DNA from 4 places in the Rhizobium sp. AB2/73 genome. Region 2 is predicted to be linked to each of the others. Evidence: predicted binding sites of a transcription regulator. Region 2 holds the regulator's gene; each other region holds the start of a gene.
The links. Region 2 encodes PhoB, which activates phosphate uptake and scavenging genes when phosphate is short. Its sites were predicted from a motif close to TGTCATNNANCTGTCAT; they were not measured.
Positions count from the first base shown of each region.

Region 1 (3,659 bases), 1.1 Mb from region 2:
ATGCTCAAGGTCTATAACCTGATGGCGCTGGGTCTGGCGATCACGGGTGTTGCCGCCTATCTCTCCTTCTCGCTCGCCTTCGCAAACGGACAGATCACGGCCTTCGGCCAGGCGATCTATCTGAGCCCGCTGAAGTGGGTGGTCATTCTCGCCCCGCTGGCGATGGTCTTCTTCCTGAGCTTCAGGATCAACCGCATGAGCGTGGCCGCCGCGACGACGACCTTCTGGGTCTACGCCGCGCTGGTAGGCCTGTCGCTGTCGTCGATCTTCATCATCTACACCGGCCAGAGCGTCGTGCAGACCTTCTTCGTGACCGCCGCCTCCTTCGGCGCGCTGTCGCTCTACGGCTACACGGCCAAGCGTGATCTGTCGGCGATGGGTTCGTTCCTGATGATGGGCCTTTTCGGCCTGATCATTGCGACGCTCGTCAACATCTTCCTGGCTTCGTCCGCCCTGCAGTTCGCCATCTCCGTGATCGGCGTCCTGATTTTCGCAGGCCTCACCGCCTACGACACACAGCGGATCAAGGAAATGTACTATGAAGCCGACGATGTGGCCGTGGCCGGCCGCAAGGCGATCATGGGCGCCCTGTCGCTCTACCTCGACTTCATCAACCTGTTCATGTTCCTGCTGCAGTTCCTCGGCAACCGCCGTTAATCACAGCGTGGAATGAGATACGAAAAGGCGGCTTCGGTCGCCTTTTTTGTTTGCCTGGGCCGAAGCCCTGCGATTTGATGGCAACCGTCGCAAATTCGCAGATCAGGCAATAGAAGCAATGTCCGTCAGCCTCCGCAGTGCAACCTTAGACGACCTTCCCCACATCACCGCCATCTACAGAGATTCCGTTCTGAACGGCACGGCAAGCTATGAAATCACGCCGCCGAACCAGGAGGAAATGACGGCCAGGTTCGAGGCAATTCGTGACAAGGGCTATCCCTATCTCGTCGCCGAAGACGAGACCGGCGCGTTTCTCGGCTATGCCTATGCCTCCGCTTTCCGCACGCGGCCGGCCTATCGCTGGATGGTGGAGGATTCAATCTATCTGGCGCCCGAGGCACGCGGGCGCGGCATCGGCAGACTGCTGCTCCATGCCCTGGTGGAAAACTGCCAGACGCTTGGCTTCCGCCAGATGATCGCCGTCATCGGCGGCGCCCATCCGGCTTCCGTCGCCGTACATCGCGCTGCGGGCTTTGCCGAAGTGGGATTGCTCAAGGGCACCGGCTATAAGCATGGCCGATGGCTGGATACGATGCTGATGCAGAAGGCGCTGGGCGGGGGTGCGGAAACCGATCCGGATACGTCGGTCTATCCTGGGACATTGTTTGGGGGGTAGTGTCGAGCTACCTTTATGCCGAACCTCTGATACCCCGCACTCGCCACAAGCGCGTAGCCAATGACGAGAAACTACTTCTCCACCAGCTTCAGCTGCTTGTCGAAAACCTTCAACACTTGGTTCAGCTCATGACCGCGTTTCAGGATCATGCCGTGGGTATTGACGACGGAAAAGGCGCCCTGCTTGGCCGAAAGCTTCGGATTCTTTTCGATGCGGAAGAGCGGCATTTCACCGGAGCGCTTGAAAACCGAAAAAACCGCCTTGTCCTTCAAATGGTCGATCGCGTAGTCGCGCCACTCGCCTTCCCCGACCATGCGCCCATAGATCCAGAGAATCGCATCAAGCTCCCTGCGATGAAAGGTCACCGGCAGCGGGTCCTTGCTCTGTTTGTATTCTCTGAGATCAACGACGACGGATGAATTGGTATCGACGGAACGGCTTTCACCGTGTCTCAAATCCGGCTGATCAGTCATCAATCCCCCAAGGGCTATCTCATGACAGGAGAATGACAGTTTGCCTCAGCCGCATCAAATTGCAAGACGGCTGGCGGCTCACAATTTCTTTCCCAGCTGTGAAAGCACCTCGTCAGCGCCGCATTTCAGCCAAAACGACGCCCAATTTACAGGAAGTATAGGCAGCCGTTTGGCGCCGCCGCGTCAAACGGCCCGGCCGGGGCGCATCGATTAAACCCCAGCCCCGAATGCGTCCTCGCCGGGCACCTCCCCTTTTTGGCGTCAGACAAAATAGGGACCCTTTCCGGCGCCAGCCGAAACACGCATCTTTTTGGATCCGCCAAAATAGGAAGCCTTCAACCGAACCAAAATGGAAGACCTCCGGCAAAGCTGGAAAATCGCTCAGCCGTCCGAGCCGACCGTCAGAACAGTCGCACCGAGAATGGCAGCCGGATCGCCTGAAGATGTCGACGACTGCAGCAGAATCGCAAGGCCTCGCCGGCCAGCCTTATCCAGCACGGTGGACGGCAGCACGAGGCTCATGGCCTTGCCGTCCCACATGCCGACTGTTTCGACATCGGATACCGCGTGCATATAGGCGATCTGCTGGCCGTTGTTTTCGCCGCCTTTCGGCGCCACCATCTGCTCCTTGTCGAAATAGACGGCAACGACATTCGCCTTGCCCTGACCGGCCCCGATCTTGATCTCGAGCTCGTCGCCCTTCATCGCGGCATTCACCGGAACCGTCAGCCCCTCGCCAAGACGCTGAAAATCATCGAGCTTGACGTTAATGGCATCGAGATCGGCGCCGTTCATGTGATCCCTGCCATTGACGATCGCCTGCGGAGTATAGACGCCGCTGCGCCCCATCGTACGGGCATAGGCATATTGGCGCGCCGTATTGTCCTTGGATGCCATCGTGTCGTTCCAGCCGAGATAGTTCCAATAATCGACGTGATAGGCCAGCGCCACGACATTGCCCTGGCGGATCAGCTTGCGGAAAGCAGCATCGGCGGGCGGACAGGAAGCGCAACCCTGCGAGGTGAAGAGTTCGACGACGCCCTTGATCTTGGGAGTCTCCTGCGCATGCAGCGAACTTGCGAGCCCAATGCCTGCCAGAAGTGGAGCCAAAAATCGAAGGCGCATTCTATCTTACCTCTGCATCCAATCTCGAGCGCCGTCTGCCTACACGGGCTCTGCAAAACTCGCGCTTCTTGGGGCGACCAGGCCACATCAAGCCCGAAAAATCTGAAACAAGAGATAATAGTTTAACGCGATGACGCAAAGTCACGATGGGGTGAGGCCGGAGTGAGCAGAAGTCTCGCAGTACACATCACCGTGAAAAGCAAGAGGCCGCCGGAAGAGTTTTCCGGCGGCCTCCCATAACAGCGTTTAATGCCTATCAGGCGGCGAGATCGCGCAGAACGGTCTGCAGGATGCCGCCATTGTTGACGTAGATGACCTCATCCAGCGTATCGATGCGGCAGAGGATCGGAACATCCTTCACCGAGCCGTCGCCATAGGTGATCTTGGCGATCTTGCGTTCGCGCGGCTTGATGTTTTCCAGGCCTTCGATCGTCACGAGTTCGTCGCCCTTCAGGCCGAGGCTCGCCCAGGTGGTGCCCTCCTCGAAGACGAAGGGGATGACGCCCATTCCCACAAGGTTCGAACGGTGGATGCGCTCGAAGGACTGGGCGATGACGGCGCGCACGCCGAGCAGGTTCGTGCCCTTGGCAGCCCAGTCGCGCGACGAACCGTTGCCGTATTCGACGCCTGCGAAGATGACGAGCGGAACGCCCTCGGCCTTGTACTGCATGGCCGCATCGTAGATCGACGTCTCTTCCTTGGACGGATAATGGATGGTGTAGCCACCT
Region 1 is NZ_CP067071.1:3,065,964-3,069,622, forward strand. It holds gene I8E17_RS15125 (Bax inhibitor-1/YccA family protein) at 1-657, shown strand, start outside; gene I8E17_RS15130 (GNAT family N-acetyltransferase) at 776-1,333, shown strand; gene I8E17_RS15135 (DUF2794 domain-containing protein) at 1,405-1,806, opposite strand; gene I8E17_RS15140 (thioredoxin family protein) at 2,188-2,931, opposite strand; gene acnA (aconitate hydratase AcnA) at 3,188-3,659, opposite strand, start outside.
Region 1: a site for PhoB is predicted at 1,828-1,844, ahead of I8E17_RS15135 (DUF2794 domain-containing protein). Genes of this name have one in related genera too.

Region 2 (3,659 bases):
CTGACGGGCACGATCCTCGGGCTTGCCCATGCGCTCGGCGAGACCGCGCCGCTGCTTCTGATCGGCATGGTCGCCTTTGTCGCCAACTATCCGGCATCGCCGCTCGATCCTTCGACGGCGTTGCCGGTGCAGATCTACATGTGGGCGAGCGAAGCCGAGCGGGCGTTTGTCGAAAGGACGTCCGGCGCCATCATCGTCCTTCTCTTCTTCCTCGTCGCGATGAACATCGGCGCCATCTTGTTGCGCCGCCGCTTCGAGCGGCGCTGGTAAGGGAGGGCGCATGAAATGAACATGATGACGGAAGCTGCCAGCGAAAAAGCCTTGGCCAAGAAGATGACGACGATCCCTTACAAGATGATCGGCCAGGACGTTTCTGTGTTCTACGGCGACAAGCGGGCGCTCTTCGACGTCAATCTGAAGATCCGCGCCAATACGGTCACGGCCCTGATCGGCCCTTCCGGCTGCGGCAAGTCCACCTTCCTGCGCTGCCTCAACCGCATGAACGATACGATCGAGACCTGCCGCGTCACCGGCAAGATCACGCTCGACGATCAGGATGTCTACGACGACAGCATCGACGTGGTGGAATTGCGCGCCCGCGTCGGCATGGTCTTCCAGAAGCCCAACCCGTTTCCGAAGTCGATCTACGAGAACGTCGCCTACGGCCCGCGCATCCATGGCCTGCATCGCTCAAAGGCCGATCTCGAGCATATCGTCGAAACCAGTCTGCAGAAGGCCGGTCTCTGGGGTGAGGTGAAGGATCGGCTCCACGATGCCGGCACGAGCCTTTCGGGCGGCCAGCAGCAGCGCCTCTGCATCGCGCGCGCCGTCGCGGTCAGCCCGGAGGTGATCCTGATGGACGAGCCGTGCTCGGCGCTCGATCCGATCGCAACCGCCAAGGTCGAGGATCTCATCCACGAGCTTCGGGAGAATTTCACCATCGTCATCGTGACGCATTCCATGCAGCAGGCCGCCCGCGTCTCGCAGCGTACCGCAATGTTCCATCTCGGCCACCTGGTCGAGGAGAACGACACCGATAAGATGTTCACCAACCCCGACGATTTCCGCACGCAGGATTACATCATGGGCCGTTTTGGTTGATGATGGCAGGCGCGCGGCTCCTTTCACACAGTTCACCTTGAGGATAGAAAAATGGTCTCCACTCACATTCTCTCAGCCTATGACGAAGACCTGAAGTTCCTGACGCGCCGCATTGCCGAAATGGGCGGCCTGGCCGAGCAGATGGTTAGCGACAGCGTACGCGCGCTAGTCAACAGCGACGCGGCCCTGGCCCAGAAGGTCATCTCCGACGACGTCGTTCTTGACCATGCCGAGCGCGAAGTTGGCGACAAGGCGATCGTCACCATCGCTCGCCGCCAGCCGATGGCAGCGGACCTGCGCGAAATCATGGGCTCGATCCGCATCGCCTCCGATCTGGAGCGCGTCGGCGACCTCGGCAAGAACACCGCAAAGCGCGTTATCGCCGTGCAGGGCACCGGCGTTCCCCGCCGTCTCGCCCGCGGCATCGAGCATCTCTCCGAACTGGCGCTAAGCCAGCTCAAGGAAGTTCTCGATGTCTACGCGACCCGCTCGCCCGATAAGGCCGTGTCGATCCGTGAACGTGACGAGGAAATCGACGCCATGTACACCTCGCTCTTCCGCGAGATGCTCACTTACATGATGGAAGATCCGCGCAACATCACCACCTGCACGCATCTTCTCTTCTGCGCCAAGAACATCGAGCGCATCGGCGACCATGCCACCAATATCGCCGAGACGATCTATTACATGGCGACCGGTGCTCAGCCGGAAGGCGAGCGCCCGAAGGACGATACCGCCAACACCGTCGGCGCAGTGACGGAATAATCTGGAAGCGAAGAAAGGAGACCATAGGCGCATGGTTCCGAGAGTTGCTGTTGTAGAAGACGAGGAAGCGCTCAGCGTTCTGCTGCGCTACAATCTTGAGGCCGAAGGCTTCGAGGTCGACACGATCCTCAGAGGCGATGAGGCCGAGCTGCGTCTCCAGGAGCGCATTCCCGATCTCCTGATCCTCGACTGGATGCTCCCCGGCGTGTCCGGCATCGAGCTCTGCCGCCGGCTGCGTATGCGGCCGGAGACGGAGCGCTTGCCGATCATCATGCTGACGGCCCGCGGCGAGGAAAGCGAGCGCGTGCGCGGGCTTTCGACCGGCGCGGACGATTACGTCGTCAAGCCGTTCTCGACGCCGGAGCTGATGGCCCGCGTCAAGGCGATGCTGCGGCGCGCCCGTCCGGAGGTTCTCTCCACGGTGCTGCGTTGCGGCGATATCGAGCTGGACCGCGAAACCCATCGCGTCCATCGCAAGAGCCGTGAAGTGCGGTTGGGGCCGACGGAATTCCGCCTGCTGGAGTTCCTGATGTCCTCGCCAGGCCGCGTCTTCTCGCGTTCGCAGCTGCTCGATGGCGTATGGGGGCACGATATCTACGTCGATGAACGCACTGTCGACGTCCATGTCGGCCGTCTGCGCAAGGCGCTCAATTTCTCCAATATGCAGGATGTCATCCGTACCGTTCGCGGCGCGGGCTATTCCATGGAAGCCTGAGCGGCTTGCCGCTCGGGTGTTACCATTACAGCGCCACGCGTCTTTCAAGACGCGTTAAGGTCGCTGTAACATCTTAAAATGCTGCATAATTTTCCCTTAAATCGATTCCGATTTAAGAAATTATGCAGGAGCGGCGGAAATAGAAAAACGGGCCTCGAGGGGCCCGTTTCTCTTTGTCTTGCTGGAATTTTCAGCCGTTGTTGCGACGGCGGTCATGCACCGGCTGGTAGGCCATGCGCTGATGATAGGTGCAGTAGGGCGACGAATCCGGGCTGTCATTGCCGCAGAAGTGGAAGTCGTCCTTCAGCGGGTCCCCGACCGGCCATTTGCAGGTGCGTTCCGTCAGCTCCGTCAGGCCGAGGCGGCGGGAGATCGGAACGACGACGTTCGATGCCGGGCGATACTGAATTTCATTGACGGAATCGATCTCGATCTCTTCCTTCAGCATGGTTGCGCCCTGCTGGCGGGCGACCACGGTGCGGGTAGCGACGCGCGAGCCGTAGGTCGTTGCGCGAGGAGCCGCGGCACTGCGCTTTGGCGTACGCGCCGCAGTTGCCGTGCCGCCTGCCTTCGCTCGGCCAGGAAGGTTCAGGCGGTGCACCTTGCCGATGACGGCATTACGGCTCACGCCACCGAGCTGCGCAGCAATCTGGCTGGCGCTCAATCCTTCGGACCATAGCTTTTTCAGCTTCTCGACGCGTTCGTCTGTCCAATTCATGCCCTGTCTCCGCTGTCGCGTTTCCGATGGCAGAATCCCTCACCATTGCCTCGCATGGGAACGAGGCGCGAAACGCTCTAAAATTGTGGTGACTAGTTCCGCCGCATGCAGTCTAGCAATTGCTTTTTAACCTAGTGTGAGGCTGACTCCGTGACAAGAGTCGCGAGAATCTTGAGGAATCGATTTCGAGGTTTTCCCCAACTTGCTGCCCAGGCGTGGCATTTCTGCAATAGGCGCCGCCGAACCTATCTCTTTTGCCCGCAAGCGCTATCTCGCACCTGCCAAAATGCCAGTTTTGTTGACATCGCGGTGCAAAACATCAATAGTGCCCGGGCCGCCGCAAGGCGGCATTTTTGATTT
Region 2 is NZ_CP067071.1:128,131-131,789, forward strand. It holds gene pstA (phosphate ABC transporter permease PstA) at 1-270, shown strand, start outside; gene pstB (phosphate ABC transporter ATP-binding protein PstB) at 286-1,101, shown strand; gene phoU (phosphate signaling complex protein PhoU) at 1,153-1,866, shown strand; gene phoB (phosphate regulon transcriptional regulator PhoB) at 1,898-2,581, shown strand; gene I8E17_RS00680 (GcrA family cell cycle regulator) at 2,772-3,299, opposite strand.

Region 3 (3,659 bases), 1.6 Mb from region 2:
CGAAATTCTTCTTGGTGATCTTCACGCCCGGCGCAGACTGGCGGCGCTTGTACTCGGCGAGATAGAGTAGATGTTCAACGCGATGTACGGTCGCGACATCATGGCCCCGAGCCACGATTTCCTCTACCGACATCTCCTTTTCCACCAGGCATTCGAGGATATCGTCGAGCACCGGATAGGGCGGCAGCGAATCCTGGTCCGTCTGGTTCGGCCTCAGTTCCGCCGAAGGCGCCTTGTCGATGATGTTATGGGGGATGACCTCCCCCGAAGGGCCGAGCGCGCCCGGCGGGACATGCAGGTTACGCCAGCGCGACAGCGCATAGACCTGCATCTTGTAGAGATCCTTGATCGGGTTGAAACCGCCGTTCATGTCGCCATAGAGCGTAGCATATCCGACAGACATTTCCGACTTGTTGCCCGTCGTCACCACCATCGAGCCGAACTTGTTGGAGATCGCCATCAGGATGGTGCCGCGGGCGCGGCTCTGCAGATTTTCCTCGGTGATGCCGCTCTCGGTCCCTTCGAAGAGATCCGACAGGGCCGACGTGAAGCCCGTCACCGGATCCTCGATCGGCACGATGTCATAGCGGCAGCCGAGCGCCTTGGCGCAATCGGCGGCATCCTTCAACGAATCCTGCGACGTATAGCGATATGGCAACATGACGGTGCGCACACGCTCTTCGCCGAGCGCGTCGACGGCAATCGCCGCGCAGATGGCAGAGTCAATACCGCCGGACAGGCCAAGCACGACCGACTTGAAGCCGTTCTTGTTGACATAGTCGCGGAAGCCCAGCAGGCAGGCGCGATAATCCGCCTCCTCGCCCTCCGGAATATGGGCCATCGGCCCTTCGGCGCAATGCCAGCCATCGCCGTTCTTCTTCCAGGTCGTCACCGCAAGCGCGGTCTCGAACTGGCTCATCTGGAAGGCCAGGGTCTTATCTGCATTGAAACCGAAGCTGGCGCCATCGAAAACCAGTTCGTCCTGGCCGCCGAGCTGGGCGGCATAGATCATCGGCAGCCCTGTCTCGATGACCTGCTTCAGCACGACCTGATGGCGCACGTCGACCTTGCCGCGATAGTACGGCGAGCCATTCGGCGACAGAAGGATTTCCGCACCGCTCTCAGCCAGCGTCTCGCAGACGCCGAGCTCGCCCCAGATGTCCTCGCAGATCGGGATACCCAGCCGCACGCCGCGGAAATTGACCGGACCGGGCATGGCGCCCTGATCGAACACGCGCTTCTCGTCAAACTCGCCGTAGTTCGGTAGGTCTACCTTGTCACGGATCGCGATCACCTTGCCGCCATCGAGCACGGCAATCGAATTGTAGCGGCCGGTCTCGTCCTGCCGGGGAAAGCCGATGATGACGCCGGGGCCGCCATCGGCGGTATCGGCAGCGAGAGCTTCCACCGCTTTCCAGCAGGCGCGGATGAATGCCGGCTTCAGCACCAGATCTTCCGGCGGATAGCCGGAAATGAACAATTCCGTCAGCAATAGGAGCTGCGCGCCTTCGCGTGCTGCTTCGGCGCGGGCCTCGCGCGCCTTGGCGAGATTGCCGGAGACGTCGCCGACCGTCGGATTGAGCTGCGCGACGGCGATGCGGATGGTGTGGGTAATCTGGCTTTGCTCTGTCATGCCATACATTTAGCGATGCCATCTTTCTTCCGCAACCGCCTTCCTTCCCGCACACGCATCAAAGATCGCACTACACGCAGGGGAGGTATTTTTGCCCCAAAAAATACCAGGCCAGCCTTGCGGTTCATGAAGCATTCATGACAGAAGCGTGACACTTATATGAATATTTGTAGCTTTTGGAGAAAGCATTGGTCGCATTGGTCATCGAGTCCGCCTTGGCGGGCAAGCTTGCCCTTTTCCAGAAGATCGGCGCGGCAAGACAGAAGTCTGCCGCTCTGCGCCTGCTTCTGAGCCTCACGCTGACCCTGCTTTTCTCCCTGTCCATCGTCATGACGGTCGAATGGGTCGCACGCGGCGAATTCGCCTCCGCTTGGACCTATCTCCTTTCCCCGTCCCGTCCGGGCCTTGCCACCATCGGCGTTGTCATGCTGACCATGCTGACGCTGGATGCCTTGATCGGTCGCGCGCATCTATCCGCTTTGATCGTCGCTCCGGTGCTGCTCATACCGGCCTTCATTTCCAGCCAGAAGCAGAATTTTCTCTCCGATCCGCTCTACCCTTCGGACTTCCTGTTTGGGCGGCAGATCATGGAGCTGATGCCGGTCATGGTACGTGATCGCCCTTGGACGGCGATTGCCCTGGCAATCGGCATCATCGCCGGCACCGGCGCCATGATCCTGTTCTGGCGCTATATCCTGAGCCACACGTTCGCACTTTCGCGAAACGAGCGCCTTGCCCGGCTTTCGATCTGCCTGCCGCTGGCAGCACTTTTCGCCTCGCAGATGGACCCCACACAATATTCCTATGTTCGCGAGAAGCTGGGGATCATACCGATCGTCTGGGACCAGACGGAAAATTACAACCACAACGGCTTCATCGTCGCCTTCGCGCTAAACCTGCCCATGGCCGACATCAAGTCACCGGCCGGATACGGCCATGGCGCCATCGACGCCATGCCCGCAAGAAATTACGGCTATCTCTCCGGTCCGCGCCAAAAGCCCGACATTATCATGCTGATGAGCGAATCCCTCTGGGATCCGACTCGGCTTTCCAACATCGCCTTCACACCGGATCCGATGCCGACGATCCGCGCCAGACAATCGGGCAATGTCTTCTCGCCGGAATTCGGCGGCATGACCGCCAATGTCGAGTTCGAGGCACTGACGGGTTTTTCCAACGCCTTTCTCCCCTATGGCAGCATTCCCTATCAGCAATATGTGCGCCGCCCGCTGCCGTCGCTTGCCACTTTCTTCCGCGGCGAAGGCTATACGGCGCGCGCACTGCATCCTTTCAGCGGTTGGTTCTGGAACCGTAACGAGGTCTACCGGGCTTTCGGCTTCGAAGAATTTCATACCCAGGAGACTTTGCCGCCCATGGATAAACGCGGCATGTTCGCCGCTGACGACTCCCTTATGAAGGAAATCATGAGCGAAGGAGACGCCGCCGAGCGTCCCTTCTTCTTCTTCGCGGTCACTCTTCAGGGACATGGGCCTTACGAAGCCGACCGCTATTCCGAGAATACCGTCGATATCGCCGGCAATTTGAACGACGATGATCGTGCGGCGCTCGCTACCTATGCACAGGGCGTTCGCGAAGCCGATGACAGCCTGAAGATGCTGATGGATTGGGCCGAAAAGCGCGACCGGGAAACCATTATCGTCCTCTGGGGCGATCATCTGCCGCCGCTCGGCAGCGTCTATCCGAACACCGGCTACATGCCGCAGCAGGTGGCGACCCGCAAGGCGCCGCTCGACGTCATGAAGAAGGAGCACGAAACGCCGCTCGTCGTCTGGTCGAGCAAGAAGGGCGTTCGCAAGGACATCGGTACCATCAGCCCCTCGCAGCTGCCCTATCACCTGCTGAAAACGGCAGGCTATGAGCATCCTTTCTACACGGGCTTTCTCGGCCGCGTGCAGAAGAAATACAACATCGTCGACCGCTATCAGCTGGCAACCCGCGACAGCCAGACCTTCCCCGATTGGGGCCGCAAGGAGCCGGAGCTTGACCCGACCGTGCGCGACTATCG
Region 3 is NZ_CP067071.1:1,723,106-1,726,764, forward strand. It holds gene I8E17_RS08620 (NAD+ synthase) at 1-1,633, opposite strand, end outside; gene I8E17_RS08625 (LTA synthase family protein) at 1,879-3,659, shown strand, end outside.
Region 3: a site for PhoB is predicted at 1,760-1,776, ahead of I8E17_RS08625 (LTA synthase family protein). Genes of this name have one in related genera too.

Region 4 (3,659 bases), 1.3 Mb from region 2:
AGACGGCTTCCGCATTGCCGAGGAAGATTTGAAGCTGCGCGGCGAAGGCGAGCTTCTGGGGACGCGCCAGTCCGGCACACCTGGCTTCCGCATCGCCAGCCTCGAAGCCCACGCCGATCTTCTGGAAATCGCCCGCAAGGATGCCGCCTATCTCATTGAGCGTGATCCGGAGCTCACCAGCGAGCGCGGCAGTGCGGTACGCACCCTGCTCTATCTCTTCCGCCGCGACGAGGCGATCCGGTTCCTGCGAGCGGGGTAAGCGGATGGACGCGTTAGCCGCGTCCATCCCTGTCTCTCACGACATTACTTTGCGGCGAGGCCGGGAATGGTGATCTGAAACACCTGGAACATGGTGTCGACATCGGCACCGCTTTCATCCTTGTAGGCGGCTCCGACCTGGAAACCGTCCTGGGTGATGAAGTCGTTGTCATTGGCAACGAACAGGAAGTAGTCGTCGGGCAGCTTCGGGTCCTGAACGCTGACGATCGACATAGCCTCCCACTTTTCCGAGAGGTTGTTGCGGTCGTTCGGCGCGCCATTGTGCAGACCGAAGCGCGCAAGATCAGCGCTGTCGTTGATGTCGATAAACTGGCTGAGGACAGCCGGCTTGACGGAGGGATCAAGAACTCCCTTTGGCGCGACAGCCGTGTCGCCGTCGAACTTGCCGCCGGCAATATCGGTGGCAGCGGACACATCGACTGCAACGATGCTGCGATAGAGCGATTTATCGCCCTTCTGGCCATAGCCATTGTTGCTGTCGCGCGCCAGCATCAGGAAGCTTGTCGGTGAGAGCGCCACGATTTCGCTTTGCGCGGCGACGGCCGTCTTGCCTTTGTCATTGGTAAAGACCGGGAGAGGCACGACATATTCGTGCACCAGTTTCAGATGGTCGAGATCGGCAGCATCATAGACCAGGGCGCGTGTATTCTGCCTGGTAGAGCTGGAATCGCCACCATCCTGGCGGGTCGCGGACTGCAGCACGACGATCAGGAACTTGCCGTCCGGCGTCAGGGACATCCCCTCGAAGCCCTGATTATTTTGACGCCCGCTGGTTGGATCCTTCGGATCGGGCGCGGCTTCACCGGGACCGGGATTATTTGAGGAGAAATTCACGGCGCCGTGGCGCATCGGCAGAAACGCCGCCGGCGGTGCGGTGGCCGAGATCATGCGCCCATCCGCCGAAAAGCGATAGATGTAAGGACCGTATTCGTCACTGATGAACATCGAACCGTCGGGCAGCCGAGCAATAGCTTCGTTATCGAGCGAGATCTTGCCGTTCGGTGCTTGCGGCAAAAGCGGCATGCCGCCTTCTGCCTGGCGAACGCCGTTGGCGGGGTCGAGCCCGGTGGTTTCGTTGCCCTTGTTGTCTTTCAAAAGCAGAGTATCCGCGAGCTTGGCTTCGACGCCCGACTGTTCCTGGCCGGCCGACGGCGTCGCGCCGGGAGCGACCGGAGTCAGCTTGATATCGATGGTGTTGAGACGCCCGCGATAATCGGTGGTGCCGGCGACATTATAGCCGCGGTCCGGCAGCAGCCAGAGCGAACCCTTATAGGTGCCGTCGGCATTGCGGACCCAGCTCTTGGTGTCGATCGACATTCCCGAACCGGAACCGAAGGTCTCGCCGAACTTGTCGCGCAGATTGGCGGGGATACGACCGACCGCGACACGTCCCTTGTTGACGAGCGTCACGCCTTGGACTGCGATGGAATTATCGGCAAGCGCCGCGACTGGTGCAGAAAAAACAAATGCTGCCAGCGCGGCCGACAACAGCGGCAAGCTCTTCGAATGCATATATTTCAAGACAATATCCTCCAGTGAAAATACGTATGGAGACAATGAGATCCATCTCCGACCCGCTCTCAAGCCGCGCCGAAAAACAACAGCCGGGGTCGAAACTCCGAATGTTCGATGATGCGATGCATCCGATTGCCTGTCCCGTAGGACGATCTAAGGCGTCAATATGATAGAGACATGACAGCTCGCGCGATACGCGAGGCCAGGCAATCTACGACAGGAACGGGAGTGTTTCTAAGTCAGCGATTTTATCGGAACTGGCCGGGGCAGCCCCTTTGCCGCGACGAGCTCTTCCTTGTATTCGGGCGATACAAGTCCGCCCGAGATCAGCAGTTTGGCGCCATCCTCCGGGCTCATGTCGAGCACCGTGATCTTTTCGCGTGGAACGAAAACCAGAAAGCCGGCCGTGGGCACAGGTGTCGGCGGCAGAAAGACCGCAACCATGTCCTGACCCATGGCATTGAATTTCGAAGCAATCTCACCCTTGGCATCGGTCGATATGAATACCATGGACCAGAGGCCTGGGCTTGGATATTCGATCAGCCCGACCTTCTTGAAGGATGTGCCCTGCTCTTTCAACACAGTCTCGAAGATCTGTTTGACGCTCTTATAGATGGTCCGCACCAGCGGCACGCGGTTGACGATCGACTCCCCGAAGCGGACGATGCTCTGGCCGATCAGGTTCTTGGCGAGGAAACCGACGATCGTGATGAAGATCATCGCGATCACCAGACCGGTCCCCGGAACGGCGAAGTTCAGATAGCTTTCAGGATCGTAGCGCGCGGGAATATAGGGGCGAACCCAGCTATCGGCCCAATGAACGACGGACCAGGTCAGCCAGAGCGTGATGGCGATCGGTGCGCAGATAATCAGGCCGGCCAGGAAATTGTTTCTGATCCGCGTCGTCACGGACATCTTGATGAGTTTTTCAGTCATTCGCCGCTCGAAAACTCCGTTCCGCCGCCTACCGCTACCCGGCAAATCCTCCCCACCACCTCAGTATGGGAATCGTGCCAGAAATCAGCGCGGCATACAACCCGCCAGCTGCGTCCGCGAGCCGAACAAACGTCCAGCTCACGACGACGTGACGGCAAATGCGGGACGGAAGTTGTCCTATTCCACGGTGACCGATTTGGCGAGATTGCGCGGCTGATCGACGTCCGTGCCCATGAAGACAGCCGTATGATAGGCAAGCAATTGAATCGGCAGCGAGAATATGATCGGCGCGATGATCTCATCAACGACGGGCAAGGTGATTGTCGCCATGGTCGGCAACGTCGAAGCTGCCGCGCCAAGCTCATCGGTGATGAAGATGATTCGGCCGCCGCGCGCCGCCACTTCCTGCATGTTGGAAACGGTCTTGTCAAAGAAGCGGTCATGCGGAGCAATGACGATGACGGGCATATTCTCGTCGATCAGCGCGATCGGTCCGTGCTTCAATTCGCCGGCCGCATAGCCTTCGGCGTGGATATAAGAGATTTCCTTCAGCTTCAGCGCGCCTTCCATGGCGAGCGGGAAGCTGGTGCCACGCCCGAGATAGAGCACATCCTTGAACTTCGAGATTTCGCGCGACAGGCTTTCCATCTGCGGCTGGATGATATTCAGAACATGCGCCATGATACGCGGCATCTCGACGAGATGGCGCACCATTTCCTGTTCATCCTTGGCGCTGACCGTACCGCGAGCGACGCCCGCTCCGATCGCGAGCGACGCAAGAACCGCAAGCTGGCAGGTGAAAGCCTTCGTCGATGCGACGCCAATCTCGGGACCAGCCAGGATCGGAAACACCGCGTCGGATTCACGCGCGATGGTCGATTCCCTGACGTTGACCACGGCGCCGATCTTCAGGCCGTTGTCCCGGCAAT
Region 4 is NZ_CP067071.1:1,446,931-1,450,589, reverse strand. It holds gene recG (ATP-dependent DNA helicase RecG) at 1-259, shown strand, start outside; gene I8E17_RS07305 (esterase-like activity of phytase family protein) at 304-1,791, opposite strand; gene I8E17_RS07300 (DUF502 domain-containing protein) at 2,029-2,730, opposite strand; gene glmS (glutamine--fructose-6-phosphate transaminase (isomerizing)) at 2,908-3,659, opposite strand, start outside.
Region 4: a site for PhoB is predicted at 1,961-1,977, ahead of I8E17_RS07305 (esterase-like activity of phytase family protein). Genes of this name have one in related genera too.